DNA from 3 places in the Serratia sp. NFX21 genome. Region 1 is predicted to be linked to each of the others. Evidence: predicted binding sites of a transcription regulator. Region 1 holds the regulator's gene; each other region holds the start of a gene.
The links. Region 1 encodes sigma-54, which starts transcription at its own class of promoters, with help from an activator protein. Its sites were predicted from a motif close to GTTGGCACANNTTTCGCTNT; they were not measured.
Positions count from the first base shown of each region.

Region 2: a site for sigma-54 is predicted at 5,040-5,059, ahead of ACNT1W_RS04485 (circularly permuted type 2 ATP-grasp protein). Genes of this name have one in related genera too.
Region 3: a site for sigma-54 is predicted at 3,826-3,845, ahead of hydN (electron transport protein HydN). Genes of this name have one in related genera too.

Region 1 covers NZ_CP183196.1:5,081,512-5,089,133, reverse strand. The annotation lists gene ACNT1W_RS23835 (lactonase family protein) at 1-457, shown strand, start outside; gene ACNT1W_RS23830 (BglG family transcription antiterminator) at 509-2,425, shown strand; gene npr (PTS phosphocarrier protein NPr) at 2,481-2,753, opposite strand; gene rapZ (RNase adapter RapZ) at 2,750-3,604, opposite strand; gene ptsN (PTS IIA-like nitrogen regulatory protein PtsN) at 3,736-4,197, opposite strand; gene hpf (ribosome hibernation promoting factor) at 4,361-4,648, opposite strand; gene rpoN (RNA polymerase factor sigma-54) at 4,672-6,105, opposite strand; gene lptB (LPS export ABC transporter ATP-binding protein) at 6,156-6,881, opposite strand; gene lptA (lipopolysaccharide ABC transporter substrate-binding protein LptA) at 6,888-7,427, opposite strand; gene lptC (LPS export ABC transporter periplasmic protein LptC) at 7,396-7,622, opposite strand, start outside.
Region 2 covers NZ_CP183196.1:954,138-961,759, forward strand. The annotation lists gene ACNT1W_RS04465 (beta-N-acetylhexosaminidase) at 1-989, shown strand, start outside; gene ACNT1W_RS04470 (proteasome-type protease) at 1,050-1,778, opposite strand; gene ACNT1W_RS04475 (transglutaminase family protein) at 1,854-2,648, opposite strand; gene ACNT1W_RS04480 (alpha-E domain-containing protein) at 2,645-3,574, opposite strand; gene ACNT1W_RS04485 (circularly permuted type 2 ATP-grasp protein) at 3,568-5,004, opposite strand; gene ACNT1W_RS04490 (amino acid adenylation domain-containing protein) at 5,261-7,622, opposite strand, start outside.
Region 3 covers NZ_CP183196.1:3,038,137-3,045,758, reverse strand. The annotation lists gene ACNT1W_RS14410 (NADH-quinone oxidoreductase subunit C) at 1-1,514, shown strand, start outside; gene ACNT1W_RS14405 (formate hydrogenlyase complex iron-sulfur subunit) at 1,527-2,072, shown strand; gene ACNT1W_RS14400 (NADH-quinone oxidoreductase subunit B family protein) at 2,069-2,866, shown strand; gene ACNT1W_RS14395 (formate hydrogenlyase maturation HycH family protein) at 2,863-3,279, shown strand; gene hycI (hydrogenase maturation peptidase HycI) at 3,272-3,742, shown strand; gene hydN (electron transport protein HydN) at 3,905-4,447, shown strand; gene fdhF (formate dehydrogenase subunit alpha) at 4,459-6,615, shown strand; gene hypF (carbamoyltransferase HypF) at 6,715-7,622, shown strand, end outside.

The sequences.
Region 1 (7,622 bases):
CTTCCATCCGGACGGCAAAACTGTGCTGCTGGTGAATGAAGAGGCCTCGACGCTGACCAGCTACCGTTTCGACAGCCAAAAAGGGACATTGAAACAGTTACATGTCGTTTCTTCGTTGCCTGCCGATTATAAGGGTACCAACTTTGCCGCCGGGCTGGTTCTGAGCGCAGACGGCAAAAATCTGTATGTTGCCAACCGGCTACATAACAGCATCGCGCAGTTCAGCGTCGGCAGCGATGGCGAGTTGCACGCGGTGGCGGAAACCTGGACGCGTGGCGATTATCCACGCTCCCTGACGCTAAGCCCGGATGGCCATTATCTGTATGCCATGAACCAACGCAGCGATAACGTCACCCGCTTTGGCGTGGATAAGGTCAGCGGCAAACTCAGCTTTGTTGAAGGCTATACGCCGGTGGGCAGCCCCTCGCAAATGGTGTTCTTGCCGGTGGCGAAGTAACCCGTTGCCCGCCTGATTCCCCAGGCGGGCACCTTAATTGACGGAAAGAGAATGGTGCGATTTCCCTACCCGCGTTTGGCCTATCTGTTTGATGCTTTGCAGTCAGAGACTTTGCCACAGGAAGAGCTGGCGAAGCGCTTTGCTGTTTCCACCCGAACCGTGCGCGCCGACATCACCGCGCTGAACGATATTCTGGAAAACTATGGTGCCCACTTTGTGCATAGCCGTGGGGCGGGTTATCGCCTGCAGGTCGATGACGTCGTACTGTTTAGCGCCCTGCAACATCAGGAACGTAAAAAACACGCCACGCCACGCAGCGCGCAGGAACGGGTGCACTATTTGCTGATTCGTTTTCTGACCTCAGCCTTTTCTCTGAAACTTGAAGATTTAGCCGATGAATGGTTTGTCAGCCGTGGCACGCTGCAAAACGACATGGCTGAGGTAAGAGAGCGTCTGGCGCACTACCAATTGACCATTGAAACCAAACCGCGCTACGGCATGAAGCTGTTTGGTTCGGAGATGGCGATCCGCGCCTGTCTGACCGATCTGTTATTCCAGCTGCATCTGGCCGATGCCGAAAATCCACTGCTCAACAATGAGATCCTGCGTCAACCGCAGGTGACGACCTTTGCCGGTTTGCTGCATCCGTTGCTGTCGCAATATGCCATTCGTTTGACGGACGAAGGTGAGCAGTATCTGATTTTCTATTGTGCAGTCGCGCTGCAACGCATTACCGATGGTTATCCGCTGCCGGACTTTGACGTTGAGGACGGGGATGACGCGGTGCGCAAGGTTTCGACCTGGCTGGCCGGGGAACTGCGTAAAGCCAGTGGCAAAGAGATATCGATAGCGGAAGAGGCCTACCTGCGGGTGAACATTGCTGCGCGGCGGGTGCAGGAGGTGCAACCTACCGAGATCAACGCCGACGATGAAGAAGCGCTGGTGGATTACATTCTGTCGTATATCAACGCGCACTATAACTACAATCTGCAGGGTGACAAGCAGCTGCGTGCCGATCTGCTGACCCATATCAAGACCATGATCACCCGGGTGAAATACCAGATTAATATCCCCAACCCGCTGCTGGCGAACATTAAACAGCACTACCCAATGGCCTATGACGTGACGCTGGCCGCGGTCTCCAGCTGGGGGAAATACACGCCCTACACCCTGAGTGAAAACGAGATCGGTTATCTGGTACTGCACATTGGCGTTGGGCTGGAGCGGCATTACAACATCGGCTATGAGCGACACCCGCAGGTGATGCTGGTGTGCGATACCGGTAACTCGACGGTGCGGATGATCCAGGCGCAGATCGCACGCAAATACCCGCAACTGGTGATGACGCGCATCGTTTCACTGCGAGATTACGAGGTGCTCAGCCATATCGACGAAGACTTCGTTATTTCCAATGCGCGGGTTAGCGAAAAGAACAAGCCGGTGGTGGTGATGTCGCCGTTCCCGACCGAATACCAGCTCGAACAGCTCGGCAAACTGGTGCTGGTGGATCGTACCAAGCCCTATATGCTGGAGAAGTTCTTCGACGCCGAGCATTTTATGTTGGTCAATGAACCGCTGACCCAGGCGGAATTATTCCAGCAGGTGTGCCGCCAGCTTGAGCAAGAAGGCTATGTTGGCGAAGATTTTTACCCTTCAGTGGTAGAGCGCGAGGCGATTGTTTCTACCCTGCTGGGTGAAGGGATCGCGCTGCCGCACTCGCTGGGGTTGCTGGCGAAAAAAACCGTCGTGGTGACGCTGCTGGCGCCACAGGGGGTGCCCTGGGGTGAAGGTGAAATTGCCCACGTGATTTTCCTGCTGGCGATCAGCAAGAGCGATTACGAAGAGGCGATGGCAATCTACGATCTGTTCGTCACCTTTGTGCGCGAACGTTCGATGAGTCGCCTGTTGGGCAGTGATAATTTCGACAGCTTCAAGGCGGTGGCGCTGGACTGTTTAAGTAGGATCTAGCTGCAGGAATGATGTGTTGTAAAGTAGGTGCGCTGCATGTAGCGCACCTGACTCTTTAGTCTTCGTCAAAACCGGAATTGATCAGTTCGATCACCGCCGCCAGTGCTTTCGCTTCATCCGGGCCGGTGGCTTCCACTTCGATATGACGGCCCTGCGCGGAGTCCAGCATCAGCAGCGCAATCACGCTGCTGGCTTCGGCCTCGGTGCCACTGTCGTTGCGTAGCATCACCTCGGCATCAAAGCTCTGCACCAGCTCAAACAGCTTCATCGCCGGGCGCGCGTGCATCCCCAGCTTGTTTTTGATTTCAACCGTTTGTTTGACCGTCATTGTTTGCGTTTTTCCAGCGTGCGGTGGCGCGACTGCACGTTTTTGCCGCGTGAGCGGAAGTAGTCGGCCAGCTGTTCTGCCACGTAGACTGAACGGTGCTTACCGCCGGTACAGCCAATGGCGACCGTCAGGTAGCTGCGGTTGTTGGTTTCCAGCATTGGCAACCACTGTTCGAGATAGCTGCGGGTCTGGTAGATAAAATTGTGCACTTCGGTGTGGCGATCGAGGAACGAGGCGACGGGTTTATCCAGACCGGTCATTGGGCGCAGTTTCGGATCCCAGTGCGGGTTAGGCAGGAAGCGCACGTCAAACACGTAATCGGCGTCGATTGGAATACCGTGCTTGAAACCAAAGGATTCGAACACCATGGTCAGTTCGCGCTCGCGTTTGCCCAACAGGCGGGTACGCAGCATTTCGGCCAGTTCATGCACTGACATTTCTGAGGTATCGATGATCAGATCGGCCCTGGAGCGCAGTGGCTCAAGCAGGTCGCTCTCTTCATCGATGGCGCTTTCCAGCGACAGGTTCTTGCTCGATAGCGGGTGCAGACGGCGAGTATCACTGTAGCGGCGAATCAGCGTATTACGATCGGCATCGAGGAACAGCAACTGCGGCGAAAAACTGTCCGGCAGTTGAGTCATCGCATATTCAAACACTTCCGGCGATTCCGGCATGTTACGTACGTCGATGCTTACCGCAGCGGAGCTATTGCGTTCCGCCAGCGTATTGGCAAGCTGCGGCAGCAGTACCACGGGCAGGTTATCAACGCAGTAAAAACCCATGTCTTCCAGCGCCCGTAAGGCGACGGATTTCCCTGAACCGGAACGGCCGCTGACAATCATCAGCACCATGTGGCAACTCCCCCTGGCATCTCAGTGGCGTTTATCGCCACCGTTAGAAACTTTAGGATCCCTGTCCGAACCGGGATCCATCGTGGCTAAACAGTATCGTTATCCGGGCTGGAAGTCACGCCAGCCGGGCGTTACTCGGTGATGATTTGGTAAAGCTCTTCGTCACTTTGCGCCGCACGCAGGCGGCGGCATACGGTTTTGTCGGCCAGGCGCTTGGCGACCAGCGACAGAGTATGCAAATGGGTTTTACATTGGTCGGCAGGTACCAGTAAGGCAAACAGCAGATCGACCGGCTGGTTATCAATGGCGTCAAAGGCGATAGGTTGGTCGAGACGGATAAACACGCCAACGGCCCGCAGTGTGTCCTCTTCCAGTTTGCCGTGGGGAATAGCGATACCATTGCCGATACCGGTACTGCCCATGCGCTCGCGGGTGAGAACCGCGTCAAATACTACCTGTGATGACAGGTTGAGCTGTTTTGCGGCCAGTTCGCTGATAATTTCCAAAGCCCGTTTCTTGCTGGTGCAATGGACGGAGCTTCTGGTGCACTCGATGTTTAACACCGAGCTTAATTGCATTGTTTCGTTGTTCATCTCATCTTCACTTAAAACCACACCAGCAAGCAGGAGGCTTGTGAGGTGATTTTTCGCCTTGTTTAACCCTTGATGGCTTATCGGCGCGATACCCATACAGGTAACGCGCCGATGGCCGAGGCTACGTTTGAGCCGTACCCGCTGACGGAAACGGCCCAGAATGTCAGTGTTGTTTCAGTTTGTCTTTATGTTTGTTCAATTGACGCGCCAGTTTGTCGATCAGGCTATCAATTGCAGCATACATGTTCTCGTCTTCCGAGGTGGCGTGCAACTCGCCTCCATTCACGTGCACCGTCGCTTCCGCAATCTGCTGCACTTTTTCCACACTAAGTACGACATACACCTGATTTATGCGATCAAAATACTGTTCGAGTTTGGCGAACTTGGTGTTCACGAACTCGCGCAAAGGTTCGGTGATTTCGATGTGGTGTCCGGTAATGTTGAGCTGCATAATGTCTTCCTTCTCAATAGAGGTCAAACCAACTGTTTACGCTGGTTGGACGGCGGGATGGACAAAGACTCTCGGTACTTGGCGACGGTACGCCGCGCCACGATGATCCCCTGGTCGGAGAGCAGGGTGGCCAGCTTGCTGTCGCTGAGCGGTTTGGCGGGGTTTTCCGCCGCGATCATTTTCTTGACCACTGCCCGGATCGCCGTAGAGGAAGCTTCGCCCCCGCTGTCGGTATTCACATGGCTGGAGAAGAAATATTTCAATTCGAAAATGCCGCGCGGACTGTGCAAAAACTTCTGCGTGGTCACGCGTGAAATTGTCGATTCATGCATCTCCACGGCCTGGGCAATATCTGCCAGCACCATGGGCTTCATAAATTCTGTGCCCTGTTCAAAGAACGCCTGTTGCTGCTCGACGATGCAGCGCGAAACTTTCAGCAGAGTGTCGTTTCGGCTTTCCAGACTTTTGATCAGCCATTTCGCTTCCTGCAAATTGCTGCGGATGTACTGCCCGTCACTGTCGTTACGTGCGCTATTGCCCATCGCGGCGTACTGCTGGTTGATCTTCAAGCGTGGAATGCTGTCGCTATTAAGCTCGACCGTCCAGACATCCTGCACTTTGCGCACCAGCACGTCCGGGATCACATACTCGGATTCGCCGGTGTTGATCGACTGACCCGGACGGGGATCCAATGACTGGATCAGCAACATCGCTTCTTTCAGTGTATCTTCTTTTGAGCGCGTTGTTCGCATCAGGCTGCGAAAGTCGTGGTTAGCCAGCAGGTCCAGATGCTCACTGATGATCAGGCGTGCCTCAGCCAGATAGGGCGTGTCTTTAGCGTACTGGGAAAGCTGAACCAGCAGACAATCGCGCAGGTCGCGCGCGGCGACGCCAACTGGATCAAAACGCTGTACGCGCTTCAATACCGCTTCGACTTCGTCCATTGTCACATTATCGTCACCCAGGCTCTCCAGAATGTCTTCCAGCGGCACGGTGAGATAGCCGGTGTCGTCAACGGCGTCGACGATTGAGGTGGCAATAGCGGCATCGGTGTCGGAAAACGGCGTCAGATCCACTTGCCACATCAGGTAATCCTGCAGGGTCTGGGTGGTCTCGCCCTGATAAACCGGTAGCTCATCGTCACTGTAATCGGTGCGGGTACCGGACGGCGTACCGGCGGTGTAAATTTCGTCCCAGGTGGCGTCGAGCGGCAGCTCTTCGGGCATGTCCTTTTGTTCCAACGCCTCGCGGGTATCCAAACCTTCGGTTTCGACAGTTTCTTTGGCGTCGACTTCTTCGTGCAGGTCGCTCTGTTCAAGCAATGGGTTGCTCTCTAACGCCAGCTGTATCTCCTGCTGGAGCTCAAGCGTGGACAACTGCAGCAGGCGGATAGCCTGCTGGAGCTGGGGGGTCATGGCCAGTTGTTGGCTAAACCTGAGTTGCAAACCTTGCTTCATAATCTTCAGTCTACTTCCGTTAACAGTCGTCCATCAGGACGCGCTGGCACTCAGAGGCGGAATTCTTCGCCCAGATAAACGCGTTTCACCTGCTCATCGGCCAGAATAGCATCCGGCGTGCCGTGGGCAATCAGTTTGCCCTGGCTGACGATATAGGCGCGTTCACACACGTCCAGCGTTTCGCGCACGTTATGGTCGGTGATCAGCACGCCCAGGCCGCTGTCACGCAAGTGCTCGATAATTTTTTTAATGTCGATAACGGAAATCGGGTCAACCCCGGCGAACGGTTCATCCAGCAGGATGAATTTCGGATTCGCGGCCAGCGCGCGGGCGATCTCGACGCGGCGGCGTTCACCACCGGACAGCGCCTGGCCCAGGTTGTCGCGCAGGTGGGAGATATGGAATTCTTCCATCAGCTCTACCGCACGGTCTGCTCGCTGCTCGCTGCTGAGATCTTCACGGATCTCCAGCACGGCCATCAGGTTGTCATACACGCTGAGGCGGCGGAAGATAGAGGCTTCCTGCGGCAAATAACCGATGCCACGGCGCGCACGGGCGTGCAGCGGCAGCAGGCTGATGTCTTCTTCGTCAATCACGATACGCCCGGCATCACGCTGAACGATACCCACCACCATGTAGAAGGTGGTGGTCTTGCCGGCGCCGTTTGGCCCCAGCAGGCCGACGATCTCGCCGGATTTCACTTTCAGGCTGACGTCTTCAACAACTTTGCGGCCCTTGTAGGCTTTCGCCAGGTTTTCTGCGATGAGTGTAGCCATAAGTGATTAGTTACTCTTCTTTTGCCCGTTTTTGTCTTGCAACTGCGACGGTACCAGAACCGTAGTCACGCGTTTGCCTTTGTCGCTAAACGCCTGCATTTGCTGCTGTTGCACCAGATAGGTGATGCGATCGCCTTTTACGTTGCTGTCGAGCTGTTCCAGATAGGCATTCCCGGTCAGGGTCACCAACTGCGACGCCACATCGTAACGGACCTTCTGCGCGTGGCCTTTCACCGGCTTGCCGCTGTCTTGCATCTGATAGAAGGTCACCGGATTGCCAAAGGCTTCGATATAAGTTTTGTTCTGATCGCCGCCCGGACGGGTCACCACAACCTTGTCTGCCTTGATATCGATAGTGCCTTGCTTGATCACCACGTTATCGGTAAAGGTGCTGACGTTGCTCTGCATATCCAGAGACTGTTTCAGTGAGTCAATGCTTACCGGTTGGCTGGAGTCGGACTTCAGCGCCCAGGCGGGTGCGCTGGCGGCCAAAATCAAGCTGCCGATCAACAAATTACGGCTTGGTTTGTTGGTTCTGAATTTCATAGTTGGTCTTAACCTTATCAATCAGCTCAGCGGTTTTGGCCCGCAGGTTCCCACGCATTTTCATGCCGTTAGAGGTGAAGTTCGTCCCATAGAGCGTCACTTCGTCATCCGAAGCCACATCCTGGGTCACCAGGTTCACCTGAGCATTGTCTGTTTTAATTTTTTCCAGCTGTGAGGTGGTGGTCAGGCTGTTCA
Region 2 (7,622 bases), 1.1 Mb from region 1:
GCTTTATCGACTTCAACGGCAAATCTCGCCGTGCGTTGCAGGATATCGTCTGGCGTTCTCCGCAGCAGGTGAGCTTCCGCGTCGATACCTGGATGGGCGAGACGCGTCCGGTGTTCACGCTGCAGCAGGATAAGCTCAGTGGGTATACGCTGGTTGGCAACGTGCGTTACCCGACCAGCGGCGGCAAGCTGACGGCGATCCCGGCGGGCAAGATGCCGGTGGTACCGGACGCGAAGCAGCAGGCCAATATTCTTGGCGGCGAGGCGGCGCTGTGGGCGGAAAACATCAGGGCGCCGATCCTCGATCTCAAGCTGTGGCCGCGCGGGTTCGCGGTGGCGGAGCGCTTGTGGTCGGCGCAGGACGTAACCGATGAAAACAACATGTACCGGCGGCTGGCGGCAGTTGACGCCTGGTCGGTGGTGTCGGTGGGCTTGCAGCAGCACGCAGAGACCGCCCGTGAATTCACCCGGCTGGCGAATAGCGTGCAAATCGCGCCGCTGCAAATCCTGGCCGAGGCGGTCGAGCCGGGCCAGTACTACACCCGTCAGCATCTGAAATTCAAGGCCGGTAATTATCATCAGTTCGAACCGCTGAATCGCTTTGCCGACGCTCTGCCGGCGGAAAGCAACGCAGTGCGCGAGATGGGGCTGCAGGTCGCGGCCCTGCTGAAAGATCGCAATAACAGTGCGGCGGCACAGGCGCTGCGCGAACGTTTGCAACGCTGGCAGTTGAATACCGCGCCGGTGAAAACGGTGATTGCCGGTAACCGGGTGATGCAGGATCTGGCTCCGGTAGCGCAGGATGTCGGCGCGCTGTCGGCACTGGGGCTGATGCTGCTGGAACGTTATCAGCAGAACAAACCCTTGAGCAAAGCAGAAGCCGGGCAGATACAGCAACAGCTGGACGCGGCGGCGCAAATACGCGACGAAGTGGTGATTGCGGCGGTTTATCCGCTGGAAGCCCTGCTGCGTGCCAGCGCGATCGAATAATTTTCTGCATCGTCGGGCTCAGCATGCGTAGGGGATCTGCATGCCGAGTCCTCACAGCACCTACAGCTGCAGCGGCGGCAACTGTTTGAAAATGCTGACCAGCCCTTCGCCCCAGCCTTTGCGGATGGCGTTGAAATGCGGATGATCTTCGGTAATACGGTATTGTTGTGCGCTGCTGAAACTGTCGCGCGGATAGATCATCACGTCGAGCGGCAGGCCGACCGACAGGTTACTGCGTAGCGTGGAATCGAGGGAGATTAGCGCGCACTGCATCGCCTGTTCCAGCGGGGTATCGTAGTTCAGTACCCGATCAATAATTGGTTTGCCGTATTTGCTTTCGCCAATCTGGAAATAGGGCGTATCGCGGGTGGCTTCGATAAAGTTACCCTGCGGATAGATATGAAACAGCCGCATCTCTTCGCCATGGATCTGGCCGCCGAGCAACAGGCTGCAGCTAAAATCGGTGGTGCTGCCGCTCTGCTGGGCTTCGCTGTCGCGTTGGATCACTTCCCGCACCGTTTCGCCCACCAGCGTGGCGGCTTCGTACAGACTGGGCGCATTCAGCAGATTGGGGCGTTCGGCGTCTTTGCAGCGGCGCTGCAGCAGGCTGATGATGCTCTGGGTGGTCGCCAGATTGCCGGCACTTTGCAGCACCAGCAAGCGTTCGCCGTCCTGCTGGAACACGTGCAGCTTGCGGAAGGTAGAAATATGGTCCACTCCGGCATTGGTACGCGAATCTGAAGCAAAGACCAGCCCGGATGACAAGCGCATGGCCACACAATAGGTCATTCCACAATTCCTCAAAACAAGACTGGCACGCCGCCAAACGCCAGCGTGCCGTAAACCTTCACTTTCGGCAACAGGCTATTGCCCGCTGGGCATCATCTGCACTTCGGCGATGGTCTGCATATTCTCGCAGCCGCCGCCCAGCCGCATGCCGCGCACCGGGCAGGCGTCCAGATAGTCGATGCCTACCGCCAGCTTAAGGTGTTGATTCGGCAGACGGGTGTTGTTGGTAACGTCAAAACTGTGCCAGCGTTCGTCGACCCAGGCTTCCGCCCAGGCGTGGGTGGCGACGTGCGTCGAGTCTTCGCTGTAAAGATAACCGCTGACATAGCGCGCCGGAATATTCAGGCTACGGCAGCAGGCCAGAAATACGTGGGTGTGATCCTGACAGACGCCGGTACCGGTGGCGAACGCCTGGGCCGCGCTGTCGGTGACGCTGGTGGAACCTGGGCTGTAAGGCATTTTCAGCAGCAGTTCGCCCATCAGGTTTTCCAGCCCGGCAAGCACCGCTTGCGGTTGGTAATAGCGCAGGGCAAAGGCCTGGATCGCACTGTCGGGCTGGGTCAAGGGGCTGTGGCGCAGGAATACCAGCGGTGACAGATGCCCCATCACCTGATCTTCCACGCCGTCTTCAATCTCCACCACGCCGTGGGCCTGAATGGTGATCGCCTGATGCGGGTGATCCAGCGTCAGCACGTGCAGTACGTTACCGAAGGCATCGGTGGTGCACACCGCATCTTCCGGCAGCGTCAGTTGCCAGGAGATAACGCGCTGGTGCCGGGAATTCTGTGGCGTCAGGCGCAGATACTGGGTGCTGCGCTGCACCTGCTGGGCGTAGGTATAATGGGTATTGTGCTCAATGTTGAGTTTCATTGTGCCTCCAGATAGGTGTGATGGATGCTTTCCGCAATGCCGCCAATTTGCCCAAGAAATGCGTCCAGCCAGTCGTTCAGCCCGACCCGGTTCAGATCCTTCATGCTGCTGAAGCGCAGTTCGGCGTGCAGCGTATGTGCCAGCCGGCGCGGTTGATTGGCGCTGTTGCCACCAATTTGTTCCAGTTGCTGCACCATATCGCCGACGCAGGCCAGCAGGGAGCGCGGGATCTCATTACGCAGGATCATCAGTTCGGCGATGGTGTCGCGGCTGAGCTGCTGCTTGTAGATACTGTGATAGGCTTCGCGGGCGCTGACCGCCCGCAGCAGCGTATCCATGCGGTAATACTCGCGTACCGGGTCGCCGTCGCTGTCCATCAGCGCGTTTTTCACCCCCAGCAAGCGGGCGGTGCTGTCGGCCCGTTCTAGCAGGGTGCCGAGGCGAATAAAGCACATGGCGTCGCTGCGCAGCAGTGTGCCGAACATGGCACCGCGAAACAGGTGTGAGCGTTCTTTTACCCAGTCGAAGAAAGCATCGGCCCCCACCGAGCCAATGCCCTGGCGACGGATCAGCTTCATCTCGATCCAGGTGGAGTTAATGCACTCCCAAACCTCGGAAGACAGGCTGCCGCGTACCGCGTGAGCGTTGTTCCAGCCCATCTGCAAACAGCTGTAAATGCTGCTGTGGTTGCGGCTGTCGAGGGCAAAAAAACTGACCAGATTGGCCATGGTCAGGTCGGGATAGGCTGCGGCATACAGCTCCCCGGTGCTGGTCAGATTGAGCGGCACCTGCAGATCCTGATCTTCGCTGTCACGGATCGGCATCATCGATAACTTGTTGGTGACGTCGAGTACCCGGGCGATGCTTTCTGCCCGCTCCAGATAGCGGGCCATCCAATAGAGTTCACTGGCAGTTCGGCTCAGCATGCGTCGTCCTCCAACACCCAGGTATCCTTGGTTCCCCCGCCTTGCGACGAGTTGACCACCAGCGAGCCTTGCGCCAGCGCCACGCGCGTCAGGCCGCCGGGCACCAGGCGAATTTCCGCACCACTGAGGGCAAACGGCCGCAGATCGATATGCCGCGGCGCGAGGCCGTCGTTGACGAAGGTCGGGCAGGTCGACAGTGCCAGCGTGTTTTGCGCAATATAGTTGTGCGGTTTGGCCAGCAGCAGGGTACGGAAGTGAGCGATTTCGTCTTTGGTCGCAGCCGGGCCGATCAGCATGCCGTAGCCGCCGGCGCCGTGAACCTCTTTCACCACCATCTGTTCCAGATTGGCCAGCACGTAAGACAGCTCATTTTTATGACGGCATTGCCAGGTCGGCACATTGTTGAGGATCGGCTCCTCCTGCAGATAGAAGCGCACCATCTCCGGTACGTACGGATAGATTGACTTGTCGTCGGCCACGCCGGTGCCGATGGCGTTGGCCAGCACCACGTTACCGGTGCGATATACCGACAGCAGCCCCGGCACGCCGAGCATCGAGTCCGGGCGGAACGCCAGCGGATCGAGGAAGGCGTCGTCTACCCGCCGATAGATCACGTCCACCTTGCAAGGCCCGGCGGTGGTGCGCATAAACACCGCGCCATCCTTGACGAACAGATCGGCGCTTTCCACCAGTTCAACCCCCATCTGCTGCGCCAGGAAACTGTGCTCGAAATAGGCGCTGTTAAAGCGGCCCGGCGTCAGCACCACCACGGTCGGATCGTTAATCGGCGAGCTTTCACGCAGGGTTTGCAGCAGGTGCGACGGGTAGCGTTCCACCGGCGCAATACGCTGCTGGGCGAACAGTTCCGGGTACAGGCGCATCATCATTTTGCGGTTTTCCAGCATGTAGGACACGCCGGACGGGGTGCGCAGGTTGTCTTCCAGCACGTAATACTGGCCGTCGCCGCCGCGCACCATATCCACGCCGACAATGTGCGCGTAAATATTGCGGTGCAAATCGACCCCTTGCATGCAGGGTTGATATTGATCGTTGGCCAGCACCTGTTCCGCCGGAATGATCCCGGCTTTCAGAATATGTTGTTGATGGTAAATATCGTGCAGAAAGGCGTTCAGCGCCTGGACGCGCTGGCGGATGCCGCGATCGAGCATCGCCCATTCGCCGGCGGGAATGATGCGCGGCACGCTGTCGAACGGGATTAGCCGTTCGGCACCATCATCCTCACCATAAACGTTAAAGGTAATTCCCACCCGATGGAACAGCAGTGCAGCCTCTTCCCTTTTACGCTGAATGGCCTTGTGATCGGCCTGTTGCAGCCAATGGCAGTAAGCTTCGTAATGACCCCGGTGTTTACCCTCAGCCAGAAGCATCTCATCAAAAAACGGTGAAGCGGACAGATCGATATTTAGCATCGTCACCTCGTCGACATTGCAGGCTGTAGACGGATCCAGCATAAAATGTGCCAAGGTGATAAAGGGGCGATAATGGCGCGAAAACGCCAGGTTGTGGCAGGAGACGGCCCGCTTTGGGTGCAACCCAACCGGACGCTGCCTTAAAACGGGGCAAAACTGCGGCGCGTCTGGGGTAATTATGACCGCTGATGGCGCAACGCTAAGGGCAAAATGTTCTACTGGTGCACTGGCGGGCCACAGGGGCCCGCCTTGAGGTTCAAACCTGCAATGACGGCTGTGGAGCGCCGATAGACTGCTGCAGATAATTCAGTAGCACCTGCCGGGTAAAGTGTGGTTCTTCTATCCCGCTGTGCTGCAGGAAATGCTGCAGGTTGCTGCAATCCCACTGGTAGGTGTTTTGGTAGAGCTGCACCGTCGATTGTCCATTCACCATATTGTCCCTGAACAGGCTGAGCAACGGGTAGAGCGGCGCATCGCCGTTGTGTTCCCACTGCGCCCGCCATTGATCGAAGGGCAGCGGATGGAAGTGGTAGCCAAATTCACGCTCCAGCAGGCTGAAGAAGTCCTGCAGCGTCAGGTTATTGCGGTGCTGGTGGATCAGGTTGAATTTCTTCCCCAGAGCCAGCGGATTACGGCTGACATGTGCAATGGCCTGGGTCATATAGTCCACCGTCGTCAGGCCCTCGCGCAAATCCTGCAGCGCAGGCCGCGTGCCACTGGCAATACAGGTTTTCACCAGTCGCCCCCACCATTGATAGCTGGCACTGACGCCGGTGCGGCTATGGCAGGTGGCGTACCCCAGACGGAAGGTCATCAGCGGCAGGCCTTGCGATGCCGCCAGATCGGCAATTTTTTCCATTACCCATTTGCTGCGGACGTAGCCAATATCGGTGATCACCGCCGGCAGGTTCTGGTCGATGTCGTCACTTTCCAGCATCACCCGTTTGCCGGTGTGCAGATGCCCCCAGCTATAGACCGAAATCGTCGACATCAACATCAGTGGTTTGGTGCGCTGATGCGCGGCAAAGCGAATGATTTCGCGCAGCCCCTGCACATTGTCGCGTTTCATATAAGAATAGGGTTGGATAAAGTTCACCGCGCTTGCCGAATGATAAATGATATCGACTTGCTGGCTGAGTTCACGGTAGCGCTCAGGTGACAGGGCGAAATCATGCTCGGCCACGTCGCCGGGGATCAGATGGATGCGGCCGCGCTGCTCGGGGGATAAAGCAATCTGATAGCGAGTCAGGATCTCGTCGAGGCGTTGTTGCGGGGATATCCGGCTGCGCTCCCGCACCAGGCAATACAACTCGGCACGGGTGGTGGTCAGCAGCTCTGCCAGCAGATGCGCACCGATAAACCCGGTGGCACCGGTGAGCAAAATGGCCCTGGGCGAGCTTATCTGCCATACGTCGTAATGCGGATTGATGGTGAGGTCTGCGGGTAACCAGACGTCGTCCTGCAGAGCACGCACCGGTTCGCTGTCCACCGTCGGCAGTGCATGGCCGCTGCGTTCATCCAGCGCCTGCGCCAGACGATTTATCGTCGGGTATTCATAAATATCGCGGACATAAACCTTCCCTCCAATTTGCTGGGCGATGGCCGTCGCCAACTTTGCCGCCAGCAGTGAATGGCCGCCGATGTCGAAAAAGTTGTCTTCGGCGCGGATATTCTCCGTCCCCAACAGCTGGCACCAAATAGCGGCAAGGGTCTGCCGGCTGCCGGTCAGCGTTTCTGCTGCCGGAGGTTGATCCGCGTGGGAAAGGGCCAGCAGCGCAGCCTTATCGGTTTTGCCGTTGGCGTTGATCGGCAGACGTTCCAGCAGCCGGTACTCGGCGGGCAGGAAGTAAGATGGCAATGTGGTTTTCAGATGTTGCTTCACGCGTTCGATCACCCCAGCGTCGTTCCGATCGGCCACCAGAAAGGCCACAATCTGTTTGTTAGCCGGATCCTGCGGCTGGGTAACGGCAGCAACGGCGGCCTTCACGCCTGTCACCTGTGCCATGACGCTTTCTATTTCGCCCAGTTCCACGCGGTTACCACGGATCTTGATCTGGTCGTCGATACGGCCGAGGAACTGGACACGATGATCCGGCAGCCAGCGCGCCCGATCGCCGCTGCGGTAGAGCCGTTTTCCGGCAAAATGCGCGGGGGTAATAAATTTTTCGGCGGTGAGCGGCGAATCATTCAGATAGCCGCGTGCCAGGCAACTGCCGCTGATGTAAAGCTCGCCGGGTTGCTGCCCGCTGACGGGTTGCAGATTATCATCGAGAATGAATATCTCGGTATCTGCCACCGGCCGACCGATAGTGGCAGGAGCGTGTTGTGTGGCGCAACTGACCAAATTCCAGGTGGCGAAGATGGTGGCTTCTGTCGGGCCGTAGTAATCCACCAACGGGTAGCTCACCCCGCTGAGATCGACCGGGTTGAGCTTTTCCCCTGCGGTAAACAGGTAGCGCAACGCCAGGTTTTCCGGCTGTGGCGCACTGACAATTTCAGCCACCAACACTGTGGGCACAAAAGCATGGGTGATTTGGTGGTGCGCGAAGAAGTCGAGCAGGGCAGAAGGCTGCAAGCGGGTCTCTTCCTCTGGCAAATACAACGTACCGCCGCTGGTC
Region 3 (7,622 bases), 2.0 Mb from region 1:
ACGAACGCACACTGTGTGGCAATTACGCGCTGTATTACGTGCTGTCGATGGAGCAAGGCACCAAATGCTGGATCACGGTACGGGCCGAGGTTGACGCCCAAACGCTGGAGTTTCCTTCCGTTACGCCACGGGTGCCTGCTGCCGTCTGGGGTGAACGCGAAGTGCGCGACATGTATGGCCTGCGCCCGATCGGTTTGCCGGATGAACGCCGGTTGGTGCTGCCGGACGACTGGCCGGACGATCTCCATCCGTTACGCAAAGACGCCATGGATTATCGTCAACGGCCCGCGCCCACCACCGATGTGGAAACCTATCCGTTCCAGAGCCTGGCCGGCAGTAAAGCCAACGTGGTGCCGATCGGCCCGCTGCATATCACCTCGGATGAACCCGGGCATTTCCGCCTGTTCGTCGACGGCGAAGACATCATTGATGCCGACTACCGGCTGTTCTATGTGCACCGTGGCATGGAGAAACTGGCCGAAACCCGCATGGGTTACAACGAAGTGACCTTCCTGTCGGACCGGGTGTGCGGCATTTGCGGTTTTACCCACAGCGTGGCCTACACCAGTTCGGTGGAGAACGCGATGGGCATCCAGGTGCCGGAACGCGCCCAGATGATCCGCTCAGTGCTGCTGGAAGTGGAACGCCTGCACAGTCATCTGCTGAATCTGGGGCTGGCCTGCCATTTCGTCGGTTTCGACTCCGGTTTTATGCAGTTCTTCCGGGTGCGCGAACAGTCGATGAAGATGGCGGAGATCCTGACCGGTGCACGCAAAACCTATGGTTTGAACCTGATTGGCGGCATCCGTCGCGACATTATGAAAGACGACATGCTGCAAACCCTGCGGCTGGCGGCGCAAATGCGCAGTGAGTTGGTGGATCTGGTCGATATCTTGCTCAGCACGCCGAATACCGAACAGCGCAGCGTCGGGGTTGGCCGGCTCGATCCACAAGTGGCTCGCGACTACAGCAACGTCGGTCCGATGATCCGCGGCAGCGGCCACCGCCGTGATACCCGTATCGATCACCCCTTTGCCGGTTACGCCAAACTGCCGGTGGAACTGTGCGTAGAGGACGGCTGTGACGTCTATTCCCGCCTTAAGGTGCGCATTCACGAAGTGTTCAACTCGCTCGGCATCATCGAGTTCGGCCTGCAAAGCCTGCCGAGCGGGCCGCTGGCGGTTGATGGGTTCAACTATATTCCGCACCGTTTTGCCCTGGGCTTTGCCGAAGCCCCACGCGGTGACGATATTCACTGGAGCATGACCGGCGACAACCAGAAGCTGTTCCGCTGGCGCTGCCGTGCCGCGACCTACGCCAATTGGCCAACCCTGCGTTACATGCTGCGCGGCAACACGGTTTCCGACGCCCCGCTGATCATCGGCAGCCTGGATCCCTGCTATTCCTGTACCGATCGCATGACCATCGTCGACGTGCGCAAGCGCCAGTCCATCATAGTGCCGTACAAAGAGATTGAGCGTTATGGCATCGAACGGAAAAACAAACCGTTCTAACCGGAGCCCATCATGCTGAAACTGATTAAAAAAGTGCTGAAAACCGGCCCGGCCACCGTCGCCTATCCGAGCCAGCCGTTGGTTGTAGACCCCAACTTTCGTGGCAAGCCCGAATACAACCCACAGCAATGTATTGCCTGCGGGGCCTGCGCCAACGCTTGCCCATCCAATGCGTTGAGTATGACCACCGATCTGACCCGTGGCACGGTGCGCTGGCAGCTGTTTCTCGGGCGCTGCATCTTCTGCGCCCGCTGTGAAGAAGTTTGCCCCACCGCCGCCATCCGGCTTTCACAGCAGTTCGAGCTGGCAGTGTGGCGTAAAGAAGACTTATACGAGCAGGCCGACTTTGCCATCTGCCATTGCCGTCAATGCGGCAAAGCCTATGCGTCGCAGAAGGAAATTGACTATGCCATGGCGCTACTCGGGCTAAGCAGTACAGAAACCGCCACGCGCCGTACGCAGTTTGAAACCTGCCCGGCGTGCAAGCAACAGCAAAACCTGACTCAGGCCGATCGCATTGACGTTGGCCGCCATTTGACCCGGGAGATCATCTCATGAATCCGCCACTGATTGGCCCACGCGACGAAAATGGCCTGCCGGTGCCGATCACCCTCGACGAAAGTATCGCCAAGCTGAAAACCACCTTACTGCAGGATATCCGCCGCTCGGCCTATGTTTATCGCGTGGACTGCGGCGGGTGCAATGGCTGCGAAATTGAGATTTTTGCTGCCGTTTCCCCGTTGTTCGACGCCGAACGCTTCGGTATCAAAGTGGTTCCTTCACCCCGTCATGCCGATATTTTGCTGTTTACCGGGGCTGTCACCCGCGCCATGCGTATCCCGGCGATCCGCGCCTGGCAGGCTTCGCCCGATCCGAAAATCAGCATCTCTTACGGTGCCTGCGGCAACAGCGGTGGCATTTTCCACGATCTCTACTGCGTATGGGGCGGCACCGATCGCATCGTACCGGTTGATGTCTATATCCCCGGCTGCCCCCCGACGCCGGCCGCCACCATTTATGGCTTTGCCATGGCACTCGGCCTGTTGGATCAGAAAATCAAAGGCCATCAGCATGACGAAACCCAGGGCGAGGCCACCCGCCTGTTGCACCCGGCATTACCTCAGCCGCTGCGGGTGCTGCTGGATCGCGAAGCCCGGCGGATGGCCGGTTATCGCTATGGCCGCCAGATCGCCGACCAGTTTATGCAACTGTTGGCCGCAGACAGCCCATTGCCGGTCGAACAGCGCATTAGCGCCTACCTGCAACAGCAGGACGATATGCGTTTAAGCGAGATTGTCGGCAACCTGCTGGGGATCTATCAACGGGTATTGCGGGGGGAACTGCGACTATGAGCCACTCCCATGCCCAGGTGGTGTTCTACTCCCTGAGCCGCAAATTCGTGCAAGAGAAAAAGGCCCCGCCGAAAGCCCAGGAGGTGATCTATTACAGCCTGGCGATTGGCCACCATCTTGGCGTCATCGACTGTCTGGAAGCCAAACTCAGCTGCCCGCTGGCCGGTTTCCGCGCCTGGGTACAACAACTGCCCGCGGCCAGCACCGCCCGGCGCAAGCTGGAAGGGGTCGATCGCTTCGGTGAAATCTGTATCGACAGTAGCCATACCCACCTGCTGGCCACCGCGTTAAGCGCTGCCGCCCCGCAAATGGACCCCCAACAGCAAGACTGGAGCCAACAGTTGATCGCCCTGCTGCAGTCGATTGAAAACGAACCCGCCATCTACCTGATGGTCCGGAGGCATGATGACTGACGTTTTATTGTGTGTGGGCAACTGCATGATGGGCGATGACGGCGCCGGCCCGCTACTGGCGGAGCTCTGTGCCGGCAATCCCCCCGCCGGCTGGACGGTGATCGACGGCGGAGCCGCACCGGAAAATGACATTGGGCATATCCGCGAACTGCGCCCTGCGCGGCTGGTGATTGTCGATGCCACCGACATGGGGCTGGCTGCGGGAGAAACCCGGGTGATCGATGAAAAAGACATTGCCGACATGTTCATCATGACCACCCATAACCTGCCGCTGAATTTCCTGATCGACCAACTGCGCGAAACGGTGCCGGAAATCACCTTTATCGGCATTCAGCCTGAGGTGGTGGCGTTTTACTACCCGATCGGCGCCGCGGTACGCCGTGCGGTGACCACCCTGCACCAGCGGCTACATGACTGGCCAATAAATGGCGGTTACCCGCCACTGGTGGTGACGAATGTCTGACGCCGCATCGTCATTTGTGTCGAGATGCCGTCGGTCACTTCGTCAGCTTCAGGCTAACCCTCTGCTTTTATTTGATTTTCAGGGTTGGCACGCTTTATGCGTAACCCAAGGCACAACCTATCCATAGTCATACCCGGATGAAGGGTAACTCAGGAGTTATTGATGAACCGGTTTATCATCGCCGATCCCAAGAAATGCATCGGCTGCCGTACCTGCGAAATTGCCTGTGTGATGGCGCACAGCGAAAGCCAGGACATTTCAGCGCTCAATGCCGCCAGCTTCGCCCCACGTCTGCATGTGATCAAAGGCGTTAATGTCAGCACCGCCGTGCTGTGCCGCCAGTGTGAGGACGCCCCTTGCTCCAACGTTTGCCCCAATGGGGCGATCAGCCGTACCAACGGCATGGTGCTGGTGATGCAGGAGCGTTGCATCGGCTGCAAAACCTGCGTGGTGGCCTGTCCCTACGGCGCGATGGAAGTGATCACCCGCCCTGTTGTCCGCCAGAACGGCGCCGTGATGAGTGCCACCACCGAGAAAGCCGAAGCCCATAAATGCGACCTGTGCATCGGTCGTGATAGCGGCCCGGCCTGTATGCAAACCTGCCCGACCAATGCGTTGCACTGTGTGGATCGCAACATGCTGCAAGAAATGAACGCCGAGAAACGCCGTCGCGCCGCGCTCGACACCCTGTCGTCACTGTTTTAGGAACTGAACCGATGAAAAAAATCACAACCGTCTGCCCATACTGCGGTGCAGGCTGCAAAATGAAACTGGTGGTCGACAACGGAAAAATCATCCGCGCCGAGGCGGCTGACGGCGTGACCAATCAGGGCGAACTGTGCCTGAAAGGCTATTACGGCTGGGACTTTCTCAACGATACCAAACTGCTGACCCCGCGTCTGAGCCAGCCGCTGATCCGCCGTGAAAAAGGCGGCAAGTTTGAGGCCGTCAGTTGGGATGAGGCCATTAGCTACACCGCACAGCGGCTACAGCAGATCAAGGATAAGCACGGTGCTAGCGCCATCATGCACACCGGTTCTTCACGCGGTACCGGCAATGAAACCAACTACGTGATGCAGAAGTTTGCCCGTGCGGTCGTCGGCACCAACAACGTCGACTGCTGCGCCCGCGTCTGTCATGGTCCGTCGGTAGCGGGTTTGCAGGCCACGCTGGGCAACGGCGCGATGAGTAACTCGATTGGCGATATCGAAAACTCCAAATGCCTGCTGGTCATCGGTTACAACTGTGCCGATTCGCATCCTATTGTGGCTCGCCGGGTGCTGAAGGCCAAAGAGAAAGGCGCGCAAATTATCGTCTGCGACCCGCGCCGTATCGAAACCGCGCGCATTGCCGACCAGCATTTGCAGATCAAAAACGGCTGTAATATGGCGCTGGTGAATGCCTTCGCCTATACGCTGATTGAAGAAAATCTGTATGACCGCGACTACGTGGCGAAATACACCGAAGGTTTCGAGGCTTACCGCCAGCAGTTAGCGGATTACGCACCGGAAGCGGTAGAACAGCTGACCGGCGTCAGCGCCCAGCAAATTCGCCAGGCGATGCGCACCTACGCCAGTGCCCCTTCCGCCACCATCATGTGGGGCATGGGAGTCACCCAGTTCGGTCAGGCGGTCGACGTGGTCAAAGGGCTCGCCAGTCTGGCCTTGCTGACCGGTAATCTGGGCCGGCCCAACGTGGGGGTTGGCCCGGTGCGTGGGCAGAACAACGTTCAGGGTGCCTGCGACATGGGCGTGCTGCCTAATGAGTTCCCAGGTTATCAGGCGGTCACTGACGCCGCGGTACGCGCCAAGTTCGCCGCCGCCTGGGGCATTGACGCCGCCAGGATGGACCCGGAAGTCGGTTACCGCATCACCGAGATCCCGCATTTGGTGCACGAAGGCAAAGTGAAGGCCTACTACATCATGGGGGAAGATCCATTACAGACCGAAGCCGATCTGAGCCTGGTGCGCGGCGCGTTCGAAGCGCTGGAGTTTGTGGTAGTGCAAGACATCTTTATGACCAAAACCGCTGAACAGGCGGACGTGATCCTGCCTGCCACCTCCTGGGGTGAGCATGGCGGCGTGTTCTCCTGTGCAGATCGCGGGTTCCAGCGTTTCGAGAAGGCCATTGAACCGCAGTACAACGTCAAACGCGACTGGGAGATCATCAGCCTGCTGGCCACCGAGATGGGCTATCCGATGCATTACGACGATAACCAGCAAATCTGGGATGAAATGCGTGAGCTTTGCCCGCTGTTTTATGGGGCCACCTACGAAAAAATGGGTGAGCTGGGCCATGTGCAATGGCCTTGTACCACGCTGGAAAGTCAGGGCACCCCTTACCTGTATCAGGGCAACCAGTTCACCACCCCGACCGGTAAAGGCCAGCTGTTCGCCACCACCTGGCGTGCTCCGGCGGAAGTGCCGGATGCAGATTATCCGCTGGTGCTCTGTACCGTGCGTGAAGTCGGCCACTACTCCTGCCGCTCTATGACCGGTAACTGTGCCGCGCTGCAAACCCTGGCGGATGAACCCGGCTTTGTGCAGATCAATCCGCAGGACGCCGAGGCGCTGGGTATTGCCGATCAGCAACTGGTGTGGGTCAGCTCGCGCCGTGGCAAGGTGATCAGCCGTGCCAACTATAACGAACGTATTAACCTGGGCGCGGTGTATATGACCTACCAGTGGTGGATCGGTGCCTGTAACGAGCTGACCCAGGAGAATTTGGACCCGATCTCCAAAACTCCGGAAACCAAATACTGCGCGGTAAAACTGGCGGCAATTAGCGATCAGCACTGGGCGGAAAACTACGCGCAACAGAGCTACAGCGATATGAAGGCCCGCCTGCGTCGCGCAGCAGAAGATGTGATGTAAAGTTGCACTGTCACTTTGTAGAGGGGCGAAGAAATTCGCCCCGATTCACCCGGGCGCAGCATACAGCGCCCCTACAAAAACCACAGAGAGTAATAAAAAGTGTCCCATTCAGGATTACTGCTGCGCATCAGCGGCAAGGTACAGGGCGTCGGCTTCCGGCCTTTTGTCTGGCAACTGGCCGAACAGCTCAACCTGCGTGGTGAAGTCTGGAACGACAGCGCCGGGGTGGAAATTCGCCTGGTGCAACCTGTCGATCTTGAGATACTCCTGCACGTATTACATCACCAGGCGCCGCCGTTGGCACAAATCGAACGCATTCAGCAGCGCTCGTTTACCTGGTTGCAAGCCCCCACCGATTTCAGTATCCGCCCCAGCCAAAGTGGCGCCATGGCAACCCAGATCGTGCCGGATGCCGCGACCTGCCCACAGTGTTTGCGGGAAATGAACGATCCGCAGGATCGGCGTTACCGTTATCCCTTTATCAACTGCACCCATTGCGGCCCGCGCTTTACCATTATTCGCGCCATGCCATACGATCGCCCGGCAACCAGCATGGCGCCCTTCACTCTCTGTCCGCACTGCGCCTGGGAATACCATTCTGCGCAGGACCGACGTTTTCATGCCCAACCGGTGGCCTGTAGCGATTGCGGCCCACAGCTGTTTAGCTGTCTGGCGCCAGGGCAGCCGCAGCATCAGGGGGATGAAGCGTTGCAACAGGCCGTTGCTGCGTTGGCTGCCGGGCAGATTGTGGCGATCAAAGGCCTGGGCGGTTTTCACCTGGCCTGCGACGCCACCAACACTCAGGCCGTCGAACGGCTGCGCCTGCGTAAACGGCGGCCGGGCAAACCACTGGCGGTGATGCTGCCGGATGCCGGCTGGCTGGTACGCTGCGTAAGTGGCGTTAGCCTGGCGCAATTACAGGCATTGTTAACTTCACCCGCCGCGCCTGTGGTGCTGGTCCCCCAATCCCCTTACTCGCCGCTGTCTGCCGCCGTGGCTCCGGGGTT